2 regions of the Kluyvera sp. genome follow, and region 2 is predicted to be linked to the other one. Evidence: predicted binding sites of a transcription regulator. Region 2 holds the regulator's gene; the other holds the start of a gene.

Region 1 (11,405 bases), on a different contig from region 2:
AGATGCCTGGCAATCGCCGCCCGTAGCGGCCACTCTCCCGCCGCATCGCCGTAGCCAAGCAGGCTGCTACCCTGTTCGCGCAAAACGCAATCCAGCAATCGACGCCACAGCGGCAGAGGAAAGTAGTTGATAGCCGGCGTGCCGGGGGTGAACAGGAGCGGCGGCGTATCGCGAGGCTGTACCTGCGGCAAATCCAGCAGGCGTTCCGGCAGTGAGACCGGGATACAGTCTGTGGCCCCCGCCGTCTGCGGTAGAGACGCCACCCGGGAGCCACGACGATCGCGACGTAGATAACCTTCCATCGCCAGCTGATCCAGGGCGGCGTTGACCGTATTACGTGAAATGCTCAGCCGCTCGGCCAACGTCCGAGAACCAGGAAGCCAGCTCTGCGCCTGGAGCTGTCCGCACAGGATGGCGTCTCTGAGCGCCGCGTACAGGCTGCGTTGCAGCGTCTCCGCACCGCGCGCCGCAAGCGCATCATTCAAGAGAGTAAAAAAGGGATCGTCGGGAATATTCATGGCTGCTCCTCATGGCACCATCAAAAGATACTTTGGTGGCACTTTTTATGGAACCAGCAAAGCCCTACGCTCGACGTATTGTTTATTTCCCTAAGGAGAGGTTATGAGTCAGCTCAATCAATTTGGTCAGCTAATTGGCGATGCCCTGCCGGACTGGCAGCCGCGCCCGTATCCGCAGCGCGTGGTGCTGGAAGGTCAGTATTGCCGTCTGGAACCGCTAAGTCTGCAACATGCTGATGCGCTCTTTGCCGCCCATCAGCAAGCGGCGGATACCCGTAACTGGACGTGGCTACTGCGTGAGCCAGAGGGATCGGTGGAAGAGTATCGTCAGTGGATCGCCGGCGTGGCATCCCTTCAGGATCCGCTGCACTTTGCGGTAATAGATATCCGCACCCAGCAGCCAGTGGGCTCGCTGGCACTGATGCGTATCGACCCAAATCATGGGGTGATGGAAGTGGGGCATGTTCACTTTTCGCCACTGCTTAGCCGCACGCCCGCCTCGACGGAAGCGCAGTGGCTGTTGATGCGCTACGCCTTCGAGACGCTCGGCTACCGTCGCTATGAATGGAAATGCAACAGTTTCAATGAACCCTCACGCCGTGCGGCACTACGTTTAGGTTTTCAGTTTGAAGGACGTTTTCGCCAGGCGCTGGTGATTAAAGGCCACAACCGCGATACCGACTGGTTTTCCATTATCGACGGCGAATGGCCCGCGCTGGACCGCGCCTTCCAGGCCTGGCTTGCCGCCGATAACTTTACCGCCGACGGCAAGCAGCGCCAGTCCCTGGAGGCTTTCCGTTAACGACGTTTTTTGCGCCCCTGTACGGCTTTAAAGCGGGGGTTGGATTTACAGATCACGTAAAGACGACCTTTGCGCTTCACTATCTGACAATCCGGGTGGCGCTGTTTCGCACTGCGCAGCGAGTTAAGTACCTGCATCAGGACCCCCTTTTCACATCAACAAAGCGGCCAAAACGCTGGGTAAAGCGCGCGACGCTACCTTCGGCGGAAACGCTGCGCTGCTTCCCGGTGTAGTACGGGTGCGATTTGGAGGAAACATCAATCGTGACATAAGGATATGTCACGCCTTCCAGCTCAATTTCCCGGTCCGTTTTGATGGTGGAGCCGACTTTAAAGTACTCGTTAGCGCTGGTGTCGTGAAAGACCACGGTACGGTAATGGGGGTGGATGTTCGCTTTCATCTGAGCCTCAATTAATATGTTATAACATAACAATCACGATACGCCGTCAAAAAGCGCTTTGCAACCCTACAGTTTTAAGGGAAATAGCCGAAGTGCAGACTGCACTCCGGCAAGGGAAGTTAGCGGCTAAGCTGATGCGCAATCGCGCGCAGCTGCTCGGCAATCGCCTGCATATCTTTGCCCTGCTCCACCTTCGCACCAGAAGAGTGGCGCACGACAAGGCGAGCAGGGAGAATGGATGAAGTCCGTGACGAAGCGTTGTCGTCACTTTCAAGAATGCGGCGTACCGCCTCTTTGCCCTGCAAGTCCAGGTCTAGCGATACCGTGGTCAGCGCTGGGTAGAAAAATGAGCTTTCATAGGTATCATCGTAACCAATCACCGACTTTTCGCCGGGAATGGCGACCTGATGCTGATGAAATGCGCTCAGCACCCCTAACGCCATCTGATCGTTCCCCACCAGCACCGCCGAAAAATCCGGGGTCTCGCGCAGCATTTGCAGCGCACAGGCATAGCCGCTTTGTGCATCCCAGTTGCCGTGCAGCACGGTCACCGGCTTCAGTCCGTAGCTATTGAGCGTATCCAGCCAGCTTCTCAAACGTAGGTTGGCGGAGACAGAACTCACCGGGCCGGCCAGAATCGCCATCTCACGATGACCCGACTCATACAGATATTTGACGCTGGCACGGGTGCCATCTGCCGGATTAAACGAAACGTTATACACCGAACTATAGGGATCAACATCGAGGAAAAGACAGACGATATCATCGTTGTCATCTGCAATTTTCTGTGCTGTTTCAGTCTCTAATGGTACGTTGATAATCACTTTGCTGACCAGCTGTGATTTCAGTTCGTTGATCGAATCCTGAACACTATGATTGACGTTCTCATCAATCATCGAAATCAGTACCTGATACCCCTCTACATTTGCGTAGCGTTTCACCGCTGCCGCAACCTGAGAAGGCGCGTGCAACGCCAGTGAAGTGGTCACCAGTCCAAGGGTATGAGTGGTCTTGCCAACCAGCTGCTGGGCAAGTCGGTTTGGGACATAGCGGAGTGCCTCGATGGATTTCTCCACCTTGTGGCGTGTGGCTTCGGATACATTGGCAGATTTATTGAGTACCCTGGACACAGTCTGGTAGGAGACGCCCGCATGGCGAGCAACGTCTTCCAAAGTTGCGCTTTTAGACTTCATCGTCCGGTTCCTTATGTTGTTATCGCTAGATTGTAACAGGGGTCATCCCAAAAAACGTCTACCGACCTGATTTATGACATACGATAACATAAAAAAGATACACGCCCACATTTCCATGCAACAAGAAACCCCTTACAAAATGAACAGAAAATGGTTAATTTATTTGCAGTTAGTCACATATCAACAATCAAATGTTTGCCAGATTTTACATTTAGGCATTTTATTACACTCGTTATGTGAACGTAATACAAAACAAAACGAGGATAATAATGAAAACAACCCTACGCACGCTTTCAATTGCGTTAGCTACTGCGCTGACTTCATCTTCTCTGCTGGCGGCAACGTCAGTTCCTATTGATTTCCATGGCTACCTCCGCTCCGGCGTAGGCGTTTCTGGCGATGGCGGAATGCAGGAATGGCAAAAAAACAAACTCGGCCGTTTGGGAAACGAAGCCGACACCTACGGTGAACTTGAATTGGGTTCTGAGGTGTATAAGAAAAACGATGTCAGTTTCTACCTGGACTCAATGGTCAGCATGGTTTCCGACGGTTCAAACGATAACGAAACCACCTTCGGCGACGATGCGCAGTTTGGTCTGCGTCAATTAAACCTACAGATTAAAGGGCTTATCCCGGGCGATCCGAATGCGGTTATCTGGGGTGGGAAACGCTATTACCAACGCCACGATCTGCACATCATTGATACCAAATACTGGAATATTTCCGGCTCCGGCGCCGGGATCGAAAATTATACCGTCGGCCCTGGCGCAGTTTCATTGGCCTGGATCCGCGGCGACGCCAACGATGTCGACTATCGCGTTGACGGTGATAACGACGTAAACATTAACTACATTGACCTTCGCTATGCTGGCTGGAAACCATGGAGCGGTGCCTGGACCGAATTTGGTATCGACTACGCCATGCCGAACGCAACTGACAAACAGAAGGATTACGGCGGCCTGTATGATGCTGATAACGGTGTGATGCTGACCGGTGAAATCAGCCAGGATATGTTTGGCGGCTATAACAAGCTGGTGCTGCAATATGCCAACAAAGGCCTGGCGCAGAACATGGTCTCCCAGGGTGGAGGTTGGTACGACATGTGGAACTACGTCAATGATGCCACCGGCTACCGTGTTATCAACACCGGTCTGATCCCAATTACCGACAAGTTCTCTCTTAACCACGTGCTGACCTACGGTTCGGCGGATAACACCACCGAATACACCGATAAATCACGTCTGGTCTCGTTGGTTGGCCGCGCGCAATATCAGTTCACTGAATATGTACGTTTAATTGGTGAAGTGGGTGGTTTCTATCAGAAAGACTCCTACACTGACGGTAGCCACTATAAGCAGAGCGGCGAGAAATACACCATCGCGTTAGGCCTGGCAGATGGCCCTGACTTTATGTCTCGTCCGGAGCTGCGCGTCTTTGCCTCTTACCTGAATGATTCCGAACAGGGCAATGCCTTTAACGACGGCACCGCCAGCGATACCTGGAACTTCGGCGTGCAGGTGGAAGCCTGGTGGTAATACGTTAACCTGACTGAATCATTGTTTTGCCCTAATTCTATCTTTTGTTATTTTCGCCAATTTTATATTTGCCACTCCATTATTGTTTCTATCATCTGGCCTTGGGGATAATGCTATTATTAGGTTGTCCTCTTTTTTTATCGCGCCAATAATAAAAAACCCCGATATCAAATCAGGGTTTTCATATAAAGCTATTATTTCCCAAATAAACGAAGCGCCATCCGGCAGAGCCGTGAAAAATTTCCAGATGGCAACATACTAATTTATTTATTACCCGCAAAGTGTTCATCTAACAACTGACGCAGCGCATCAGATTGCTTGCCAAAAATAGCGTGAACCTGCTGCCCAAGAATAATAACCCCCAGCGCACCTTCATTCTGCAACGCCTGAGAATCCACGACAGACAGGTCCTTAACCGTGACGCGCAATCGCGTAATACAGGCATCAACATTTTCAATATTATTCTGACCACCAAATGCGCTAATCAGACGCTGAATCTGCTGTTGCTCATTGGCGCTTAATGGCACCGACGGTTTAGGCTGGGAGAAGTAGTGCAGGAAGGATTTAAGACTGACCATCATCGACGCTCCTTGATTATCTACAGAGGTAAAAAAGCCTGCTCGGATGAGCAGGCTTGGGATTGCAGCGGATTATGCTTTACGGCGAACGATACGGCAGTCCCAGGGTTGCAGCACCAGCTGACCGCTGGCATCAGCGCCTGTCGCGGCATGTTCATAGCCATCCGGCAAAGTAACTGTCTGCGTCTGCGCGGTAAAGTTCTGCACAAAGACAAAGGCGCTTTCGCCATCGGTACGCGCGGTAGCCACCACCCCAGGTGGAAAGATGCTGGCAACCGCTCGCGGCAGCGCCAGCTCATCCATTAACGATGTGAAGAAATCTCGCTGGAACGCCAGATCGTTGCGCGAAGCAATATGCCACGCCTTGCCCTTACCGACGCTATTGACGGTCACGGCCGGGCGCCCCGCATAGAAATCATCACGATACGCCGCCAGCGTCTGCGCGGTTTCAGGGTGAATCAGTTCACACAGATGGCGCACCTGGTAAGGCCCCTGCAGTCCAACCATGTTCCCCGCCAGCCCCTGAACCTGGTTACGCTCGCCGTCGTCCAGGCAATCTATCTCTTCCGCCCAGATACCTAACAGCTTGCGCAGCGGGCCAGGGAAACCGCCCAGGTGGCAGAGATCGCTTTCATTGACGATCCCCGTCCAGTAGGTGGTGACCAGGTGGCCGCCGTTAGCGACAAAGGCTTCGGCGCGCTCGGCAAAACCATCGCGCACCATATACAGCATTGGCGCAATCACCAGCTGATAGGCGCTGAGATCGCCATCGGCGTCAATCACGTCTACGGCGACCCCTTGCTCCCAGAACGGACGATAGTGTTCGTTCACCGTCAGCTCATACTCCATACCTTTGTTACGTGGCCCTTGCGCATCGTCCATGGCCCAACGGCTCTGCTGGTCAAAGATGATGGCGACCTTCGCATCAGTGCGACAGCCGACAACGTCCGGTAGCTGTCTTAAGATATGACCAAGCTGAGTGACCTCGCGGCCAACGCGGGTATCGAGATGCCCGACATGATCGATAATCGCACCGTGGAATTTCTCCACCGAACCACGGCTCTTACGCCACTGGAAGTACTGCACGGAATCCGCGCCGTGGGCTACCGCCTGTAGCGAAGAGAGGATGTGCATACCCGGTTTCTTCAGCTTGCTGGTCGGCTGCCAGTTGGTCACACTCGGCGTGGATTCCATCAGCACGAACGGTTTGCCGCCCTTCAGTGTACGCATCATATCGTGGTACATCGCGGTATAGCAGGCGAGCGTGGTCTCGTCTTTATCGCGATGCCACATTGGATAGCTATCCCAGGAGATGAAGTCCAGCGGCTCGGCGAGCTGCGAATAATCGTAATCGTAGAAATACTCCATAAAGTTGGTGGTCACCGGCAGGTCCGGGTTCACCGCCTTTAATGGCGCAATTTCATGACGACAAAATTCAGTCACCTGCGCGGTGTTAAAACGTCGCCAGTCGAGGTTCAGGCCATGGATAGACACTTCCCCCTGCGGCGACGGTGATTCAATCTGCTCCCAGTCGGTATAGGTGTGGCTCCAGAAGGTGCTCCACCAGGCGTGGTTCAGATTATCGAGCGTCTTATAACGCGCCTTCAGCCAGTCGCGAAACTTAGCCTGACAACGCGGGCAGTGGCACTCGCCGCCGTATTCATTGGAAATATGCCAGCCCAGCACCGCCGGGTGCTGTGAATAACGTTCCGCCAGCAGCGTATTGATTTTTAGCGTCTTCTCGCGGTAAACCGGCGAGGTCATACAGTGATTATGGCGACCGCCGTGCAGCGCCGGCACGCGGTCACGCCCCACGCGCAACACTTCCGGATAGGCTTTTGACATCCACGCCGGACGCGCGCCGCTTGGGGTGGCTAAAAAAACATGTATCCCGGCGGCATACAGTTTATCAATAACATTATCCAGCCAGGCGAAATCAAATACGCCTTCTTGCGGCTCAAGTTTGGCCCAGCTAAATATCCCCACCGACATGACATTACAGTTTGCCTGCTGCATCATCGTAATATCCTGGTCGATAATACCGGGATAATTCTCCCATTGCTCCGGGTTATAATCTGCACCATGCAATAGAGCATTAACCTTCGGGCTCAAAGGCGGAAATTTTTTCATAATAAAATCCTGAAAAAGAGTGTTCAAATTAATTAAATACTTTTACCGACGGCAAGACTTTCCCTTTACAGTCAAATAGCGCCTGATTTTCGCGCGCATTACCTTCTTTCCATTCATCATGGATATATTTCATGCCCGCTTTTGTAGCCCAGGTATTTCCCGGAACGGCAATCCAGGTTGGCTCCCAATAAAAAATGCCTTTGCCTCGATTATCGGGAACATCAATAATGGCCTGCATCAAGTCATGAATATAGTTATATTGCCCCTGAACCGTGCCCGGATAACCACCGTCTTTCTCTTCTTTCGCCTGGAAGCTGTTTTCCGCGTTATCGCAGTTCTCCAGGGTATAGCCGTAGGCGGCTTCGACCACGATGACATCTTTGTTGTAGCGTTTGCTGATGTCATCCATGTTGGCCTTCAATGCGCTGATAGGGCCATTCCAGTAGGTATACATCGACAGGCCAATCACGTCATACGGCACGTTGCGTTTGCTGATTTCATCAAACCACCAGCGGAATGTGTCGTTTTTAGTGCCTTCAGCCAGGTGGAGCATAATTTTAACCTGCTCGCCGTCCTTCAGATTCTCTTTCAGCCCGGAAATCGCCGCATTCAGCAGGCCAGCTAAACGGTCAAATTCGCCGCCGCCCTGCCCCCAGCTTTTGCCTTCCGGCCAGAGAATACCGCCGTTAATTTCGTTGCCAATCTGCACCATATCCGGCAGCACGCCCTCTTTTTTGAAGCGGGCAATAGTGTCGCGGGTATAGTTGTGAATCTCGGTTTTCAGCTGCGGGTAGTCCATCTTTTCCCAGGCTTTTGGTTTGTACTGCTTGCCTGGATCGGTCCAGAAATCACTGTAGTGGAAGTCCAGCAGCAGCTTCATACCCTGCGCTTTTGCTCGCTTCGCCAGCGCCAGCGTACTGGCGAGATCGTTATCACCACCACCATACGCGTTGCCGTCGGCATCTTTCGGATCAACCCACAGGCGCAGACGAACGTAGTTCACGCCGTTGGCTTTGAGAATAGCCAGCGCGTCCTGTGGCTGGTTTTGTTCATTATAGAAACGAGCACCATGCTTCTCGGCATCCAGCAGCGTCGAAATATCCGCACCTTTAATAAAGTCCGCTGGCATCGCGTTAAACGGCTTCGTTTGCAGCGCCTCGGCCGCAAACGACGATGCGGAAAAACTACAGGAGAGACAAACAGCAAGCAAAGCGGGTGCAAATCTTTTCATGTGGTTATCCTTTGGTGCTGCCGGAGGTCAGGCCGGACACGAAGTATTTCTGTAATGCCAGATAGAGAATCGCCACCGGTACGGCAATTAATACGGCTCCTGCCGCGTAGGTGGTGTAACTGGCGCCCATTTTTTGCGCCACCAGGTTGTATAACCCGATAGGCAGCGTGTATTTATCCGGCGTACGCAGGATGGTGCTGGAGAGAATGAAATCCCCCAGCGGGCCGGTGAAGGAAAACAGCGCCACCACCGCCACAATCGGCTTCGACAGCGGCATGATTATCTCGATAAAGATGCGGAAGTTACTCGCCCCGTCCATGCGCGCGGACTCATCAAGATCTTTGGGGATCGCGTCGAGATAGCCTTTCATCAGATAGGTATTCATCGGGATCATCCCCGCCACGTAGATCAGCACCAGCGCGAAGTGGCTGTTAATCAGCCCCAGCAGCTGAGAGAGCACGAAAATGGCGATCAGCGCGGAAAACTGCGGGATCATCTGCAGCAGTAAAAACAGCATCAGCCCGTTCTGCCGCCCTTTAAAGCGAAAGCGCGAGAACGCGTAGGCGGTGAAGCTGACACTGATCAGCGTCAGTACCATGGTCAGGAAGCTGATTTTCATCGAGTTCCAGTACCAGGTCATATAGTTCACCTGGCCGTTAAACAGATCCGCGTAATGCTGGAACGACAGATTCTCCGGAATAATGGAGGTACTCAACAGGCTGTTACCGGCGTTGAGCGACGCGCCAATAGTCCAGATCAACGGGTAAATAATGATGGTGGAAACCAGCACGATAACCAGCCAGGAGAGCGAGAGACGCACCCATTTTTCACGTTTGATACTTTGTGATTTAGCCATGTGATTCCCTTACGCCATATCGTCATTTTTGAAGGATTTCGTGGCGCGGAACTGCCACAACGCCAGCCCGACGACAAAAATCGACAGCAGGATGGTAATGGTTGCCGCAATGGCGTACTGGGAAGAGGACATAGTCAGCTTATAGATCCACGACACCAGAATATCCGTACCGCCCGCGTTCGACCCAGCCACCGCCGGCCCACCGTTGTTAAACAAGTAGATGATGTTGAAGTTGTTAAAGTTGAAGGTGTATTGCGTGATGATGATGGGCGCAATCGAGTACAGCACCAGCGGCAGCGTAATCGTGCGCAGTTTGGTGGTGGTGCTGGCACCGTCCATCGTCGCCGCTTCGTAGAGATCGTCAGGAATCGCCTGCAATACCCCCGTGGTCATGGCAAACACAAACGGGAAGCCAAGCCAGGTCTGCATCATAATCAGCGCGGTCTTGGTCCAGAACGGATCGGTCATCCACGCTTTCGGGCTGATACCGAAGAACGCCAGAATTGCGTTGTTAATGACCCCGAAAGAGTCGTTAAACATCCCGGCAAACACCAGAATGGTGACAAAGCCCGGCACCGCCCACGGCAGAATAAAGATAGTCCGGATAAGCGGCTTAAAGCGCAGATCCTTCTGGTTCACCAGAATCGCCAGCAGCACGCCCACGGTACATTGCAGCGTGGTAGCCAGCAGCGTCCAGACCACCGTCCACTGCAGCACATCAAAGAAGGTCGAACGCCAGATGGACAGCGTGAAAATATTGACAAAGTTCTTAAGCCCTACCCAGTCCACCAACTTTGCCGGCGGCGTGTGGTAAAGGTTGTAGTTGGTAAAGGCGATGGCAAAACCAAACAGGATCGGGAAAATCACCACGAATACCAGCAGGATGAACCCAGGGGTGATCATGAGATAGGGAAAGCCATCGCTCAGCAGCATCTGATACTGCTTGCGCACGCTGTTCAGCTGCTGGCCTTCATCGCGCTTCTTGCCGTTGACCCACGCATCACGCAAGGAGAGGTAATAGACGGTAACGCCAAAGGCGACAATCAGGACGCTGATAATCCCTTCCGCTAACAGGAAAATAGAGTTATCGCGCGGTACCTCTTCTCCCAACGTGTATAGCCCCCACAGCCCTTCACGCAAGAAATCATAAAACACCCCCATAAAGCTGCTGAGCAGCACCAGGAAGATAAGTCCCTTTAGCCACTGGCGGTGATAGAACTGGCCAAAGCCAGGCACAATGGCCAACAACAGGCCGCACCACGCATGGCGACCAGCCCCCTGCGCTCTGTTTACATTTTCGCTTGGATTGATAATCACACACGGCTCCTTCTTAAAACGGGAGGTCCCCCTCCCGTCCGTGACGTCAGCGCTTACTGGTTACTCGCCTGCATGGCTTCGATCTGCATCTTGACCTGTTTTTCGGCGTTATCGAGCGCCGCTTTCGGCTCTTGCTTACCGGTGAGGCTCAGCTCGAGCGCCGCGTTGGCCGGCCCCCACACTTCGCCCATTTCCGGAATACCCGGCATTGCCGTCGCGCGCGCCGCCTGCACCGCAACGGCGCTGGCTTTCTCATCGTTCTTGATAATCGGATCGTCAATCATCGCCTTCTGCGGTGGGATCTCACGCGTCGCGATATAGCGCGTTTTCACATACTGCGGCTGGTTAATAAACGCGATGAACTTCTGCGCCATCTCCTTATCTTTACTCCATGTCGACACCACGTAGCCCTTCACGCCAAGGAAGGAGCTCATCGGTTTACCGTCCGGCAGATTTGGTAGCGGTGCCACACCGTAGTTGATGCCGGCGGCTTCATACGGCTGGAAAGCCCACGGTCCATTGATAACCGCCGCCGCTTTCTTCTCAGTGAACAGCGAATCAATGGCGTTCAGACCGTTGTCGCCAATAATTCCCGCAGGGAAGACGCCGTCGGCATAGAATTTTTTCAGGTAAGTTACCGCTTCCACGGCGCCAGGCTTGTTCAGACCAACATCCTGCGCGTTGTAGCCGCCTTTGCCGTTATCGCCAAAGATATAGCCGCCCATCGGGCCAATCGCGCCCCAGCTGTAGTAAATCTGGTCGAACTTGGCGAGCAGCCCGTATTTGTTCTGCGCACGCTGGGTTTTCGAATAGTCATACCATTCTGGAAGGCTGGCCAGCGGCTT
Region 2 (11,405 bases):
TTATCCTTGCTGACGATCAGGCGTTTGTAGACCTCTTTGCTTTCATCGAGATACACGTAGCTGCGTGCGCCCGGCGTACGGCCATGCGCATCGCCAATGCCGCCCACGTCAACGCCCAGCAGCTTCAGCTTGGCGCTCATATCTGCGCCCTGGAAGCTGTTTTCGCTGCCGAGGATGTGGTCAACGGCAACCTGAGCCATTTTGTAGCCCGGTGCAACCAGACCGTAGACGCGGTTTTTCCAGCTGGCGCATTCGCCGATAGCGTAGATATCCGGGTCGGAGGTCTGGCAGCGGTCGTTAATCATGATCCCGCCGCGCTGGGCGACTTCCAGACCGCACTGGGTAGCCAGTTTGTCACGCGGGCGAATACCGGTGGAGAAAACGATAAAGTCGACTTCCAGCTGGCTGCCGTCAGCGAAACGCATGGTTTTACGCGCGTTTTCGCCTTCCTGAACGATCTCTTTGGTGTTTTTGCTGGTGTGAACCTTCACGCCCATGCTTTCGATTTTGCGCTTCAGCTGCTCGCCGCCCATCTGGTCGAGCTGTTCGGCCATCAGCATCGGAGCGAATTCGATCACGTGAGTTTCGACGCCGAGATTTTTCAGCGCGCCAGCCGCTTCGAGGCCAAGCAGGCCGCCGCCCACTACCGCGCCGCGTTTGCTACGGCGCGCGCAGGATTCAATGGCGTTAAGATCTTCAATCGTACGGTAAACGAAGCAGTCCTGAGTTTCAGACCCTTTGATAGGCGGGATCCACGGGTAGGAGCCGGTTGCCATAATCAGTTTGTCATAAAAAACGGTACGACCCGCGCTGGAATGGATCACCTTCTCTTTACGGTTGATGGTGATGGCGCGCTCGCCGACCAGCACCTTCACGCCGTGCTTCTCATAGAAGCCTTCGCGCACCAGCGACAGCTCTTCCGCCGTGTGGTGTGAGAAGTAGGAAGAGAGGTGTACGCGGTCGTAGGCGATGCGGGGTTCTTCACAGAAGACGGTAATATCAAACTGGCTGGCGTCGGCTTTATCGAGAAGATCCTCGATAAAGCGGTGGCCGACCATGCCATTACCGATAATTGCGAGTCTGACTTTGCTCATTTTTGCCTCGATTTCTATTCTAATACTGCCTACCTTAACGATTCAGCTAGTGGGATTATTGATTCAAATCAATTTAGCCTTTGCCTACCCCTTAATGAGTAGGGTGATGATTTTTAAGTGTTTTTGTAAGTTGCGGAAAATACTCAACTTTATTTGCTGTTTGTTTTTTGTGCGGAAAGGGTAAATAAACGGCGATTTGGCAGGCGCGGAAAACGAGGACAAGAAGCGCCCCTTTTCATGGTGAAAAGGGGCGAAGCGGATTAGTGAGAGGCTGACGCCGCGTGCTGGCGATGACGGCTCACAAAGCCGAGGATCAGACACATGACGAACACCACGGCGTACAGACCGTTTGCGGTCGTCAACGCCGCCAGCGGGCCGCTATGGGCAACGATAGGCCCGGTAACCACGAAGGTCAGCATGGTGCCGATGGTGCCGCAGGTCAGCACAAAGTTAACCAGTTTTGGTGAGGCGATTTTGGTCTGCAGGGAGCCCAGCGTAATAATTGAGGTGTAGATAGCGCTGGAGAAGAAGCCCAGAGTCAGGATAAACCATGCCAGGTGCTGCGGTTCGCCGTGGTTGAACAGGTACATCATCACGGTGGCAATACCGGCCAGCACGGTCAGGATGCGCTGCAGATCGAAGAAACGCAGGATAAAGCTGAAGGCCCACATACCAAACATGTAAGACATCCAGAAGTCGCTGACCAGTTTGCCGGCATCGTTCAGGCTCATGCCCAGGCCTTTGGCGTATTCAGGTACCCAGGAGATAAAGCCCAGCTGGCCGAGGATGTAGCACAGCGCGGCGATGGACAGGAACAGCACGCCAATGCCCCACTTCTCTTTCACGATAGGCTGGTCGTTGTTCTGCGCTTTTTTACCCAGAACCGGGAAGTCGCAGCCGAGGGTCAGCACGAAGATGGCCACGTAGATCAGGCCAATGCAGGCGTATACCCAGTACCACTCAATGGTACGGGCCAGCAGCCAGGCGGCGAGCATTGGGAAGATCATCCCCGCCATGCTGAAGAAGGAGTCGGTAAACAGCAGACGCGCGCCGCGCTGACGCCCTTCATACATGTGGGTGATAAGGAAGGTACCAATCGACATGGTGATCCCGCTGACCAGCCCCAGTACGAACATGGCGGCGGAGAACAGCGCCAGGCTATGGCTGGTCATCAGACCAATGACCGCCAGCACCATCAGGATAAAGCCAAAACGCAGCTGCGTTTTCAGCGGAACGATTTCCATCAACCAGGCGTTGAGGAAAATCGAGATCAGGATCCCAGCGTTCAGGAAGGTAAAGGTGTTACTCATGCTGGAAACGGGCAGATTGAAGTAATCGGCGATGTTTCCCATCACCATCCCGGTGACGATCACCAACGCACCGGTAAGGGCGTAGGAGAAGAAGCTGATCCATGTGAGCTTGATACGATTGCTGTTAGTCATGACTGGCCTGTGAATAGTTGTGTAAAGCGCGTTGACACTGCGCTGAGCGGGCAGATTTTAGTCACTGAGGTGATGTATTCATAGTTTTATTACGCAAACGTTGGCGTATTACACTTTTCATTGTGATCTGGATCACAAAATCAAGCTCGTGAATTCTTACCCTGCTCATTATGAGCGTTACATCCGCGTAAACTTTGGTAAAGCACTGGCCTGAGGGGCTATCCCTCTTTAGAATCAAGCCACTCGCTTTCTCTACTGCACCTGTTAAAGGAATTCTCATGCTCAAATCAACTCTGGCGGCCGTGGCGGCTGTTTTTGCTCTCTCGGCGATGGCTCCTGCGGCTTTTGCAGCCACTACGAATCCGCACGTGCTGCTGACCACCTCCGCAGGCAATATCGAGCTGCAGCTGGATAGCCAGAAAGCGCCGGTTTCCGTTGAAAACTTCCTGAACTACGTTAATAGCGGTTTCTATAACAACACCACCTTCCACCGCGTGATCCCGGGCTTTATGGTTCAGGGCGGCGGCTTTAACGAGCAGATGCAGCAGAAGCAGCCTAACGCGCCGATCAAAAACGAAGCCGACAACGGCCTGCGTAACACCCGTGGCACCATCGCGATGGCGCGTACCGCGGATAAAGATAGCGCAACCAGCCAGTTCTTCATTAACGTGGCCGACAATGCCTTCCTTGACCACGGCCAGCGTGATTTTGGCTACGCGGTATTTGGTAAAGTGGTGAAGGGCATGGACGTGGCAGATAAAATCTCCCAGGTGCCGAGCCACAACGTTGGGCCGTACCAGAATGTGCCGACCAAACCGATTGTGATCCTGTCGGCGAAGGTGCTGCCGTAAGTCAGGCCGGGCGGCGTCAGGCATGAGGCTGCCGCCCGTATCGCTAAAGCACTCCACACTCGGTAGAATGGCGGCAGATAAATGACCGGAGCCGCCATGATCCTGCTGATTGATAATTACGATTCCTTTACCTGGAACCTCTACCAGTATTTTTGCGAACTGGGGGCCAGCGTGGTGGTCAGACGTAACGATGACATCACCCTTGATGACATCGAGCAGCTGGCGCCTGAAAAAATCGTGATCTCACCCGGCCCCTGCACGCCGGACGATGCCGGTATCTCTCTTGATGTCATCCGCCACTACGCGGGCATCCTTCCTATCCTCGGTGTTTGCTTAGGCCATCAGGCCATCGCGCAGGCGTTTGGCGCGCGTATCGTTCGCGCACAGCAGGTCATGCACGGCAAAACGTCGCCAATTACCCATCAGCAGCAGGGCGTTTTTCGTGGTTTGAATAACCCGTTGACCGTGACCCGCTATCACTCTTTGCTGATTGATCCCGATACGCTGGCCGACTGCTTTGAGGTCACCGCCCGCAGTGAAAGCGGGGAAATCATGGGCATTCGTCATCGCGAGTGGGATCTGGAAGGCGTTCAGTTCCATCCGGAAAGCATTCTTAGCGAACAAGGGCACCAGCTACTGGCCAACTTTCTCCAGCGATAGTAGTTGCTATGATGTGATTTTTTATGCATATTTTGTGGATAGATTTTCACACTCATTGCTGCATCGTTTGAAGAAGGGCATGACATGGTAAACAAACAACCTGCGATCACCCGCGCGACCTTCGATCAGGTCATTTTGCCAATCTATGCACCGGCGGAGTTTATTCCGGTGAAGGGAAAAGGCAGTCGCGTCTGGGATCAGCAAGGCAAAGAGTACGTTGATTTTGCTGGCGGTATCGCGGTGACGGCGCTGGGCCACTGTCATCCGGCGCTGGTTGAGGCGCTGAAAACCCAGGGTGAAACCCTGTGGCACACCAGCAACGTGTTTACCAACGAACCGGCGCTGCGTCTGGGCCAGAAACTGGTTGACGCCACATTCGCCGAGCGCGTGGTGTTCATGAACTCCGGCACTGAAGCCAACGAGACCGCCTTTAAACTGGCGCGTTACTACGCTTCAACCCGCCATAGTCCGTATAAAACGAAAATTATCGCCTTCCATAATGCCTTCCACGGGCGTTCGCTGTTTACCGTCTCCGTCGGCGGTCAGCCGAAGTACTCCGACGGTTTCGGCCCTAAACCTGCCGATATCGTTCACGTGCCGTTTAACGATCTGCACGCGGTGGAAGCGGTGATGGATGACCACACCTGCGCGGTGGTGGTGGAGCCGATTCAGGGCGAAGGCGGCGTGCAGGCGGCAACGCCGGAATTTCTCAAAGGGCTGCGCGACCTGTGTGACAAGCATCAGGCGCTGCTGGTCTTTGATGAAGTGCAGAGCGGCATGGGGCGTACCGGTTCGCTGTTTGCTTACATGCACTACGGCGTGACGCCGGACATTCTGACCAGCGCTAAAGCGCTGGGCGGTGGCTTCCCGGTGAGCGCCATGCTGACAACCAACGATATTGCCAGCGCTTTCCACGTCGGTTCGCACGGCTCTACCTACGGTGGTAACCCGCTGGCCTGCGCGGTCGCCGGTGCGGCCTTCGATATTATCAACACGCCGGAAGTGCTGAACGGCGTCAATGCTAAGCGCGAGCGGTTTGTTCAGCATCTGCAACAGATTAACGCGAAATACGATGTCTTCAGCGATGTGCGCGGGATGGGGCTGCTGATTGGCGCCGAGTTGAACGCGAAGTACAAAGGCCGCGCGCGCGACTTCTTGTATGCGGCAGCGGATGTCGGTGTGATGGTATTGAATGCCGGCCCGGACGTGATGCGCTTTGCCCCCTCGCTGGTGGTGGAAGAGGTGGATATCGACGAAGGCATGCAGCGCTTTGCCCAGGCCGTCGCGAAAATTGTTAGCTAGTTTGCCGCTTTAACCAGCCGCCGTGCCGTGGGCGCTGGCGCCAGGCCACCGACGAAATAGTGTGCATGGTGTTCAGGTGCCCCAGAATTCGCTGGAGATGCTGTTCCATGGTGCTTAACGGCCCGTGGGACAGTGAATCCGGCGCTTCCATAATGTTGACCTCGCCGCTGCTCCCCGCTTCATCGTATTCCAGACGCTGCTGACAGCGTTGTAGAGCAATCTCACACGACTCCAGGTACTGCTGCGCCAAATCAGGCGTCAACATATTGTGCTCGCGCGCCAGCGTCGTCATGGCATTGATGTGCTCGACGATAAACTGGCTGTGGGTCACCCACAGTTTCATATCTTCAAGATAACGTGAATTAAAGCCCGGCTCCTGCATCGCCTGGTTCAGCGTGTTGTACAGCGTGTTGTGTGCCTGGTTGACGCGCATGCGCTGGTAGGCCAGCTTCGGTGCCTGTGGGTCGGGGCTGAGGATCAGGCGGATAGCGTCCTGATCGGCCTCCAGCGCCGCCTGGGCGTTCTGGCGCAGCTGGCCGCTCTGCCACTGCGGCCATAGCCAAATCATGCCGCCAAAGGCGATCAGGCAGCCAATGATGGTGTCGATAAAGCGGGCGACAATAAACTCTTCGCCATTAAGCGTCAGGATTTGCAGGGTGTACACCGCGGTGATGGTAAAGCCGACGGTCGCCCAACCGTAGCTGCGACGAATAATCAGGTAGCTCACTAACGTCACTATCAGCATGCCCGTTAGCGCCCAGCCCTGCGGCGTATGGAAGTGCAGGGCCACGGCGGCAATCACCAGACCGGCAAGGGTGCCCGCCGCTCGGTGGAAAATTCGCACCCGGGTCGCGCCGTAACCGTTTTGCGTGACCAGCAGCACCGTCATCAGGATCCAGTACGGTTTCGGCAGATGCAGCGCCGCGCCCATCAGGCTGGCGATGCTCAGCATCACGCTGAGACGCGCGGCGTTACGCAGGGCGGGAGAGCGCAAAGAGAGGTAGCTTTTTAACGCCGGGAACAGCGGCAGACGGCGTTCTTTGTCGGCCATCAGGTTACGCGGGTATAGGGGGCGCTGGGAGCGCAGCACACGGGCAATGCGGCTGAAGTGCCAGGCACAGAACTGACCCACCGGGTTATCCGGGTGCTGGTCGGCAATTTTCTCCAGCGCGCCAATCTGTTTATCCATGTTGAAGCGGGTAGGGTAGCGGTGATAGAGAATATCGTCCGCCAGCACGCGCAGGCGTGCGGCTACCGTCCGGGCATTCCAGCGGATCACCGCTTCCGCATGGCTGCGTTCAACCAGCTTCTGCACCTCTTCCGGCTGGTGCAGGCTGACGGAGATATGCTCCTGCAAATCCAGCCCAACCTGGAAAGCGCGCAGCAGCCGCTTGTAGTCATTGTGCTGGTTCGCCGCCAGCATGTGCAGCTGTTGGTAGCACTGGGAAATCAGATCCACCACCTTTTGCTGGCGAGTCAGCAGCGGCGGCAGCGCGGTGGTGGGATCGGTATGCTGGGTGAGCAAGCTGTATTTGGCTTCGCAGTAGTCGGCAAGCTGACGGTAAAGCAGGCTGAGCGACTCGCGTAGCGGCTGCTCGCGCCACATCCAGAACCACCACCAGTTGAATAGCCCGTACCATAATGTCCCCAGCGCGTAGATCAATAATGGCTGCCAGATGGGCATATTCCCTGCCAGGCTGAGGGTAAAAATGGAGGCAATTAGCGAGGCGGGCAGCAGTCGTCCGTGTAGCGCGCTGATCTCTGCTGTGACGCCAAGCAGCAGCGCTAGCCCGGTCAGAATCAGTGGCAAAGGCACATCACGCGCCAGCAGCAACTGAACGGCGAGACTACATCCGGCGAACAGGCAGCCGCCGATGATCAGACGCTTGAAGAAACGCTTATGCGGGGTATCAAGCCCGGCAATGTTGCAGCAGGCGGGCACCAGCGAGAACAGCAACCCCTGCTGGAGGTGGCCGAGCAGTAGACCAATGGCAACGGGCAGACACAGCACCAGCGTTTGCCGCAGTGCATAGTTGACTTCCGGGTGGTAAATCAGCCTGCGCCACATAGGGGGAAAACAAAAACGGCGTACTGCATGACGCAATACGCCGTTTGGGCTGGATTAGCGGGTACCGTAAACGACAATGGTTTTGCCGTGTGCGGAGATCAGATTCTGATCTTCCAGCATCTTCAGGATACGGCCCACGGTTTCACGGGAGCAGCCGACGATCTGGCCGATTTCCTGACGGGTGATTTTGATCTGCATCCCGTCCGGGTGGGTCATCGCGTCAGGTTGTTTCGCCAGGTTCAGCAGGGTCTGAGCGATACGACCGGTGACGTCGAGGAACGCCAGGTTGCCGACTTTCTCAGAGGTAACCTGCAGACGACGCGCCATTTGCGAAGAGAGACGCATCAGGATGTCCGGGTTAACCTGGATCAGCTGACGGAATTTTTTATAAGAGATTTCAGCAACTTCACAAGCGGTTTTTGCCCGTACCCACGCGCTGCGTTCCTGGCCTTCTTCAAACAGGCCTAACTCACCGATGAAATCGCCCTGGTTGAGGTAAGAGAGGATCATCTCTTTCCCTTCTTCGTCCTTGATGAGTACTGCCACTGAGCCTTTTACGATGTAATACAGCGTCTCTGCTTTTTCACCCTGGTGAATCAGCGTGCTCTTCGATGGGTACTTATGAATATGGCAATGAGACAAGAACCATTCGAGAGTCGGGTCTGTTTGCGGTTTGCCAAGCACCATGCGCGGTTATCCTCTGTTATAAGCTCTTCCCGGCGGCAAAAGCATTGCGGCCACCGGTTGCAATAGTATCCTTCCCGTTACCTGGGAAGTCGGCTGTCGAATACTGTCGCAGCCTGTAATGTGATGTCCTCTGCATACATGCAGTACGTTTATGTATTACCGTAGCATCCTGACTGTTTTAGCATAGCTTTAGCCGTGTGTCTCCTGGTGTCTCGCTTCAGCATGACGTCGATCGCCTTCCATTGCGAGAATTGTTATGTGCGCGTAATCTGAGAAGAAAATTGCAACCTTGGAGTTAAAAATTATGCAAGCGCGTGTGAAATGGGTTGAAGGGCTGACCTTCCTCGGTGAGTCCGCTTCTGGACACCAGATCCTGATGGACGGCAACTCTGGCGATAAAGCGCCAAGCCCAATGGAAGTGGTGCTGATGGCCGCGGGCGGCTGTAGCGCCATCGATGTGGTGTCTATCCTGCAGAAGGGCCGCAACGACGTGACCGACTGCGAAGTGAAGCTGACCTCCGAGCGTCGTGAAGAAGCGCCGCGCCTGTTCACCCACATCAATCTGCATTTTATCGTCACCGGTAAAGGGCTGAAGGATGCGGCGGTTTCCCGTGCGGTGGATCTGTCTGCGGAGAAGTACTGTTCTGTTGCGCTGATGCTTGAAAAAGCGGTGAATATCACCCACTCCTACGAAGTGATCGAAGGGTAATTCCTCGCACGTAGCAAATCCCTCGCCCCTGTGGGGTGAGGGTTCGTGCATTAGTTTCGCCCTTCCATCATACGCTGCACCAGCGGTGTCATGATCAATTCCATCGCCAGCCCCATCTTCCCGCCGGGAACCACCAGCGTATTCATATGCGAGATAAACGAGCCTTGCAGCATGGCCAGTAGCCACGGATAGTCGATGTTGTCGAGATTGCGGAAGTGAATCACCACAAAGCTTTCGTCCAGCGACGGAATACCCTTGGCGGCAAACGGGTTAGAGGTATCGACCGTCGGCACGCGCTGGAAGTTGATATGGGTGCGGGAGAACTGCGGCGTGATGTAGTTGATATAGTCTTCCATCGAACGCACCACGGAATCCATCACCGCTTCGCGAGAATGTCCGCGTTCGCTGGTGTCGCGGATCATCTTCTGGATCCACTCAAGGTTAACGATTGGCACGACGCCGACCAGTAGATCGACGTGGCGGGCGACATCATGCTGTGGCGTCACTACGCCGCCGTGCAGCCCTTCGTAGAACAGCACGTCGGTCGGTTCTGGCAGCGGCTGCCAGGGGGTAAACGTGCCGGGTACCTGATTCCACGGCACGGCTTCATCGTAGGTATGCAGATATTTACGCGACTGCCCTTTACCGCTCACGCCATAGTCGCGAAAGGTTTGTTCCAGCAGGCCGAAGTCGTTGGCATCCGGACCAAAGTAGCTAATATGGCGGCCCAAATCACGGGCTTTACGAATGGCCATATCCATTTCCGGACGGGTATAGCGGTGGAAGCTGTCGCCTTCCACTTCTGCCGCGCGCAGGTTGAGTTGAGCAAAGATTTTACGGAAGGCGAGGCTGGTGGTGGTGGTCCCCGCGCCGCTGGAGCCGGTAACGGCAATAACCGGATGTTTGGCAGACATGCGAATAACTCCCTGAAAAGACGACAAGGGAAGCGTGGTAAACGCCTCCTGCCGTTAGAGTATAGTTAACCGCGAAATTGGTTACGGGGCATGATGTTGACGGTCTCATGAAGCTCAGACCAGACCAGCACCGCTTCGCCTGTTTGTAGCTGGTGTTTTACGTCGGCGACCTTTTGCGCAAGTGAACGTTCATATTCACCATAATCAGTGCCTTCGCGCAAGACAAAGCTTTCAATCAGGTTGTCCAGCGTCTCCGGGTCGATATCCTGCCAGGGAATAATCATGCTTTTGCTCCCAACCAGCGCATCAACCAGGCGGGAATGCGTTTTTCCAGCCACATTTCCGGGTGGCGCAAAGTGCCGCCGATAAAACCTACGTGACCACCGTATTCCGTCAACTGGTACTCCACGTTCTCCGGCAGCTCTTCCTGTGCGGGGATGGAGTGGTGATCCATAAACGGATCGTCCTTTGAGTGGATGATCAGCGTCGGCTTGGTGATTTTGCTTAAGATCGGCATCGCGCTGCACTGGCGGTAATAGTCGATGGCATCGGCAAAGCCGTGGATCTTCGAGGTAATCGAATCATCGAACTCGCGGATGCGGCGCATGCTTTTCAACTGACGCAAATCGACCGGCAAAGAGCCGGGATAGGCCTTCAGCTTGCGGGCGGCGTTGCCTTTTAGCAGGTTGAGCAGATAGCGCTGATAAACGCGTGAAAAGCCTTTATCCATGTGGTAGCTACAGGCTTCCAGCATAAACGGCGCCGAGACAATCACGGCGGCATCGATGGGCACTTCGTCGCCTTCTTTGGCGAGCAGGCAGGCCAGCATGTTGCCGCCGAGCGAGTAGCCCACTGCCGCAGTCGGGGCGTGACCATATTCGCGCGCCAGCCAGTGCAGGAACCAGGTGCCGTCTTCCGTTTCGCCGGAGTGGTAGATGCGGTTCAGACGGTTAGGCTCGCCGCTACAGCCACGGAAATGCATCACCACGCCCAGCCAGCCCTGCGCTTTCGCTGCATTGATAAGGCCGTGCGCGTACGGGCTATACAGGCTGCCTTCCAGACCGTGAAACACCACCAGACGCGGCTTATGGCGCGCGGCCTGCGGATCTTCGCTCCACGCCAGATCGACAAAGTCGCCGTCCGGCAGTTCAAGGCGCTGCCAGTGCGGCGTGAACTGCACCTTACGGCGGATAAGACGCGGCAGCATGGTCTGCAAATGACGATTGCTGACGCCGCGCATCGGCACGAAGTCGGCGCTGCTTTGGGTGTCGATGTTGAGATCGTGGTGGGTGGTTTCAGTCATGTCTACGCGATGTTTACTCGTTAATCTGCCGCCTACTATACCGTCACTTTGCCATTGTGTTTATGAAAATGAGGCACAGGTAGTCGTTTTTATCCCTTTGGGTTCTGATCCTTATCACAAATTGTTACTTCAATTATTACTCTCAAGCTAATGATTCTCTCCTACGCTTAATTGATGACTTTCTCACCAGGGTTCACACTCTTAGCTGTGTTAAGCAATCAAAATGATTAGCTGAATCAGGAGGTTAATAATGTTATCTGGGCAAACGCCAGCACGAGTCTGGAACACCCGCCGCACGGAAAAACAGCGCCGTCTGGCTTCCGTTCCGGTGCAGGGTAAGGTGCTGCCGACCGCAGACCTGACCGCGATGCTGGA

What was found. Region 2 encodes CRP, which controls carbon source genes, mostly activating them, when cyclic AMP is high. Its sites were predicted from a motif close to ATGTGANNNNNNTCACAT; they were not measured.
Positions count from the first base shown of each region.
Region 1: a site for CRP is predicted at 3,075-3,092, ahead of ACW14G_RS03910 (maltoporin). Genes of this name have one in related genera too.

Region 1 covers NZ_CBDKZX010000006.1:3,454-14,858, forward strand. The annotation lists gene pdxR (MocR-like pyridoxine biosynthesis transcription factor PdxR) at 1-518, opposite strand, end outside; gene ACW14G_RS03890 (GNAT family N-acetyltransferase) at 622-1,320, shown strand; gene ykgO (type B 50S ribosomal protein L36) at 1,317-1,457, opposite strand; gene ACW14G_RS03900 (type B 50S ribosomal protein L31) at 1,457-1,720, opposite strand; gene ACW14G_RS03905 (LacI family DNA-binding transcriptional regulator) at 1,840-2,913, opposite strand; gene ACW14G_RS03910 (maltoporin) at 3,183-4,448, shown strand; gene ACW14G_RS03915 (glucose PTS transporter subunit EIIB) at 4,712-5,026, opposite strand; gene ACW14G_RS03920 (beta-galactosidase) at 5,099-7,156, opposite strand; gene ACW14G_RS03925 (glycoside hydrolase family 53 protein) at 7,185-8,387, opposite strand; gene ACW14G_RS03930 (sugar ABC transporter permease) at 8,392-9,243, opposite strand; gene ACW14G_RS03935 (carbohydrate ABC transporter permease) at 9,253-10,560, opposite strand; gene ACW14G_RS03940 (extracellular solute-binding protein) at 10,614-11,405, opposite strand, start outside.
Region 2 covers NZ_CBDKZX010000014.1:37,628-49,032, forward strand. The annotation lists gene nirB (nitrite reductase large subunit NirB) at 1-1,094, opposite strand, end outside; gene tsgA (MFS transporter TsgA) at 1,355-2,536, opposite strand; gene ppiA (peptidylprolyl isomerase A) at 2,815-3,387, shown strand; gene pabA (aminodeoxychorismate synthase component 2) at 3,484-4,047, shown strand; gene argD (bifunctional acetylornithine/succinyldiaminopimelate transaminase) at 4,132-5,349, shown strand; gene ACW14G_RS08160 (YccS/YhfK family putative transporter) at 5,342-7,417, opposite strand; gene crp (cAMP-activated global transcriptional regulator CRP) at 7,472-8,104, opposite strand; gene ACW14G_RS08170 (OsmC family protein) at 8,409-8,813, shown strand; gene ACW14G_RS08175 (phosphoribulokinase) at 8,864-9,727, opposite strand; gene ACW14G_RS08180 (YheU family protein) at 9,793-10,011, opposite strand; gene ACW14G_RS08185 (hydrolase) at 10,008-11,030, opposite strand; gene mdcA (malonate decarboxylase subunit alpha) at 11,281-11,405, shown strand, end outside.